Regions from separate parts of the Arthrobacter sp. P1_B11 genome, predicted to be linked through region 1. Evidence: predicted binding sites of a transcription regulator. Region 1 holds the regulator's gene; the other holds the start of a gene.
What was found. The regulator Rex, encoded in region 1, represses fermentation and respiration genes when NADH is low (regulators of the CRP and FNR family bind a similar motif). The targets are predictions, from matches to a motif close to CTTGTGAANNNNTTCACAAG.
Positions count from the first base shown of each region.

Region 2: a site for Rex is predicted at 924-943, ahead of araB (ribulokinase). Genes of this name have one in related genera too.

Region 1 is NZ_JBFTZQ010000016.1:84,435-86,632, forward strand. It holds gene AC1D14_RS14060 (MATE family efflux transporter) at 1-481, shown strand, start outside; gene AC1D14_RS14065 (redox-sensing transcriptional repressor Rex) at 566-1,261, opposite strand; gene AC1D14_RS14070 (glutaredoxin family protein) at 1,351-1,605, opposite strand; gene AC1D14_RS14075 (HAD family hydrolase) at 1,723-2,198, shown strand, end outside.
Region 2 is NZ_JBFTZQ010000021.1:30,692-32,889, reverse strand. It holds gene araB (ribulokinase) at 1-855, opposite strand, end outside; gene AC1D14_RS15875 (immunoglobulin-like domain-containing protein) at 1,081-2,198, opposite strand, start outside.

The DNA of each region.
Region 1 (2,198 bases):
GGAGCAGCCCCAGGGCGGTGGCCCGGCCGGCGTTCCCAAGCTTGTGAACACAGCTTTCTGGATGCTCATTGGCGCAGGCGTCCTCTGGCTCCTGTCCATCCTCATCGCGATTCCCACACTGGATGACCCCGCCCTGCGGAACATGTTCGAGAGCCAGGTCCGGAGCAGCGGCCAGAACATTCCCTTCGAGGAGGTCAAGCCGTTCATCATCGGGACGATGGTGGTCTTTGGCCTCATCGGCGCCGGGCTCTACGCCCTGGTGGCATTTAACATCCGCAAGGGCAAGAACTGGGCCCGCATCCTGGGCACGGTCTTTGCAGCCCTCTCCGTCTTCGGCATCCTGCCGCTGAGCCTGAACACCCTGGTGACCGTCCTTGGAATCGCGGCGATCGTGATGCTCTACCTGCCCACAACGTCACCTTATTTCAAGAAGCAGCAGCCCTTCGCCAACCCGTACGCGGGCGGCCCGTACGGCCGCTAGCCACGAGCCGATAGCCTAGGGCCGCCAGCCACGACCCAGTCGGCACCCAGCATCAGCGGGCGCGGATCCCAACAGCGCCGGACGTTAGTTCGGCTGCCCCGGGGTCTGCGCCCGTTGCGCGTGGTAGGCAAGAATCTGCAGCTCGGTGGCCATGTCCACTTTGCGCAGGTTCACGCCGTCGGGCACCTGGAGCATCACCGGCGCGAAGCTGAGGATGCTGTGCACGCCGGCCGCCACCACCCGGTCGCAGACGCTCTGAGCCACGGCCGCGGGCAAGGCCAGGACCACCATGTTGGCCCCCGTCCGCTGCAGCACGGCTTCAAGGTCCGCGGCGTCGCTCACGCGCAGCCACCCAACCTCGTTGCCCACCACCATTTGGTCGGCGTCGAAAATGGCAACAACGTCGAATCCCCGGGACTCAAAGCCGCCGTACCTGGCCAGCGCCTTGCCGAGGTTACCGGCGCCGACGATCGCGACCTTCCAGTCGTGGGTCAATCCGAGCGCGGCGGCTATGTGACGGCTCAGGTACTGCACCTCGTAGCCCACTCCGCGCGTGCCGTATGACCCCACGTGGGACAGATCCTTGCGGAGCGTGGACGAGCTGACTCCCGACAGCTCGGCCAGCGATTCGGAAGAGACGCGTTCGGTGCCTTCGGCCAGCAGGGAGTTCAGGGCGCGCAGGTAGATGGTCAGCCGGGCCACGGCCGCTGGCGGAATCTGCTTTCCGGCAGCTCCGGTGTCCCCCGGCACAGCCTGGGGTGGTGAATCGAGCGAAGTCACTATCTGCTCCATTGCGTCGCGTTGTGAGTCCACTCTAGATCCCCATCACTTATGTCAACAAAGCCGGTGCCATTGCGCGGAATTCGCTGCTACCTCGCCATCGCCTGGCGCAGGACGCGCTCCAGCCTGGCCTCGTCAATCTTCCAGAAGTCGCGTTGGATCCCGTCCACCAGCACCACCGGAATCTCTTCGGCATAGCGGTCCCGCAGGGCGTCATCGCCGTCCACCGACTGATCCGTCCACTCCAGTCCGAGCCCGGCAGTAACCCGCCCGACGGCGTCGCGCGCCGCAGCGCACAGGTGACAGTCAGCTTTGGTGAGGAGAACGACGTCGGGATTTACCATGCTTCAACCGTATCGCCGTTCCCGGCGCGGAGCGATGCCGACGCCGCAGTGACGCCCAGTGCGTTCCCGCGCCGTCCGCTGGCCGCGCCCTCCCCGGCATTGACTAGACTCAATGGCATGCCCGAGGAGAAGTACGTCGCTGTGGCCCAACAGCCGGTTGCACCGCAGCAACGCCGCGAGGCCGCGTTCTTCGACGTCGACAACACCCTCATGAAGGGCGCCAGCCTTTTCCACGTCGCCCGGAAAATGCATCAGCGCGGCGCATTCACCCTGCCGCAGGCCGCGGGGATGGCCTGGAAGCAGTTCAAGTTCGTGCTCCGCGGCGAAAACATGGACGATGTTCACGCCGTGCGGGACTCCGCGCTGACCCTCGCCTCTGGTATTACGGTGGAGGACATCAAAGTCCTGGGCGAGGAAGTCTACGACGAGATGATCGCCTCGCGGATCTGGCCCGGCACCAAGGCGCTGGCCCAGCAGCACCTGCGTGTCGGACGAAAGGTCTGGCTCGTCACGGCCACGCCGATCGAAGTGGCCACAGTGATCTCCAGCCGACTCGGCCTCACCGGTGCCCTCGGCACGGTGGGCGAGATTAA
Region 2 (2,198 bases), on a different contig from region 1:
GCCGACGGCCACCGCGATGCCCTCAGGCAGTCCGGTCCAGGCAGCGGCCTCGGCGGTGAGGAAGCCGGCGGCGTCGCCGAGGCGGCCGATGGTGTGCTCCAGCTTGGCGGACACGAAGTCCCTGAACTGCGGATTCAGGGCGGCCAGGAACTTCTCGGACGGGTAATTGCCGTCCTGGTAGATGCCCTTGTAGCCGGCCGTGCAGGCGTTGCGGACATAGTTGCCGCACAGCTGCCAGACGATCCAGTCCGCCGCCTCCACCCAGTGGTCCATCTCCGCGTACGCTTCCGGATCCTCTTCCAGCAGCTGCAGGCCCTTGGCGAACTCCCACTCGGACGAGATCAGCCCGCCGTAGCGCGGAAGCCATGTCTCGCCCAACTCCGCCGCCAGCGCATTGATGCGGTCCGCCTGGCCCTGTGCCGCATGGTGACGCCAGAGCTTGACGTAGGCGTGCGGCCGGTTCGCGAAGCCCGGCAGCTCGTTCAGCGGCGTGCCGTCAGCCTTGACCGGCACCATCGTGCACGCTGTAAAGTCCGTCGCGATCCCGACCACCGCGGACGGGTCAATCCCCGCATCCTCGATCGCCGCCGGCACAGCGTGCCGGAGCACATCCCGGTAATCGTTCGGCACCTGAAGCGCCCACTCCCCGGGAAGCCGGGCTACGCCGTCGTCCGCCACGTCCGCCGGAAGCGCCTCCGTGACCACCGCGTGCGGGTAGTCGAACACGCCGCTGCCCAGCTCCTTGCCGTCGCGAACCCGCACCACCACGGCACGGCCCGACAAGGTGCCGTAATCCACCCCGATCACATAGTTTTCGCTGCCGGCAGTGAAACCGGTGTCATCAACAGATTGCATGCTAAAACCTCCATCCGGGAGGTACTGGCCCCTGTGCCCGGTGTCGAAAACGTAAATGATTCTCTTAGATTGTGAACGCTAACATATCGCGCGTCAAGCATTGGCCGTGACCAATTTCCAGGTCCTGTGTTGCAAAAACAGCACAGGGGACCCCGCCGGCATGGCGGAGCCCCCTGTCCTGCTAAACGTCAGACGCTGCGATGCGGCGCGCTGAGACGCGGGGCCTTAACCCAGCTGGCTGTGCAGCCGGTCCAACTCCGATTTGGTTACGGGCAGGACGGTGCCGTGGCGCGGAGCCCGCGGCAGCTCGTAGTTGGTCGAGAGCTTCCAGTTGGGGTTCTCCAGGCTGGTGCTCTCCAGCGGGATGTAGCCGCGGCCGCCAAACTCATCCACGAACAGGTAGTACTTCTCCTCAGTGTTCGATTTGAAGACGGTCGGCCCTTCAACGCCGCCGGTCCCGGCGTTCTTGCCGATGCAGTTGGCCATCAGGGACCAGTTGCGCGGGTTCGTTTCGGGCAGATCGACGGCCAGCAGATCCGTGGACTTCTCCTGCATGATGTCGAGGCACCCGGAGACACGGGCCTCGTCCTTGGTGAAGCGGTAGTAGGTGTCGCCCTCCTTGATAACAGTGGAGTCGATGACGGAGTCACCCGGGTCGTTCCAGACTTTGGCCTCGCTGAAGGTCCGGAAGTCCCGCGTGGTGGAGTACATCATCTTGTTGTGGGTGCCGCCCGCGTGGCCCGGGTCGTTGTCGGCATAGATTTTGGAGGCCCAGTAGACGACGTAGGCTCCGATTTTCTCGTCGTAATGGGCTTCAGGCGCCCAGGTGTTTCCCGCGGTGTCCGGGGAGACTTTGACGTGCCGCTGCCCGGACCAGTTCACAAGGTCCGTTGACTCCCAGACTTCCAGGTACTGGCTGCCCTGGCGCTGGGAGGCGTCCCACGAGGTTCCACTGCCGATGGAGAGGTCCGTGGCGATCATGTAGAACTTGTCGCCTTCCGGCGAGCGGATGACGAACGGGTCGCGCAGGCCCTTTGTGCCAAGACTGGACTTCACCACCGGCTTTCCGCCATTGAGTTCGTCCCACTTCAGTGCGTCATTTCCCCGGCTGGCAGCCATGGAGATGTTCTCCCCGGCGATGTCGTTGCCGGTGAAGTACGCGAAGGCGTAGCCCTCTTTGGCCTCTGTCTTGGGCAGCGGAAGGACCGTGACACGGAACTTCTTCTTGGACTTCGCCTTGCCGAGAGTGACGGTTGCCTGCAGATCAACGCTTGCCGCCCGGCTGCCGTAGGCGGGCCGGTTGACTTCGCCGGTGGCAGTGATGACGGCGTCGTGGTTCGACT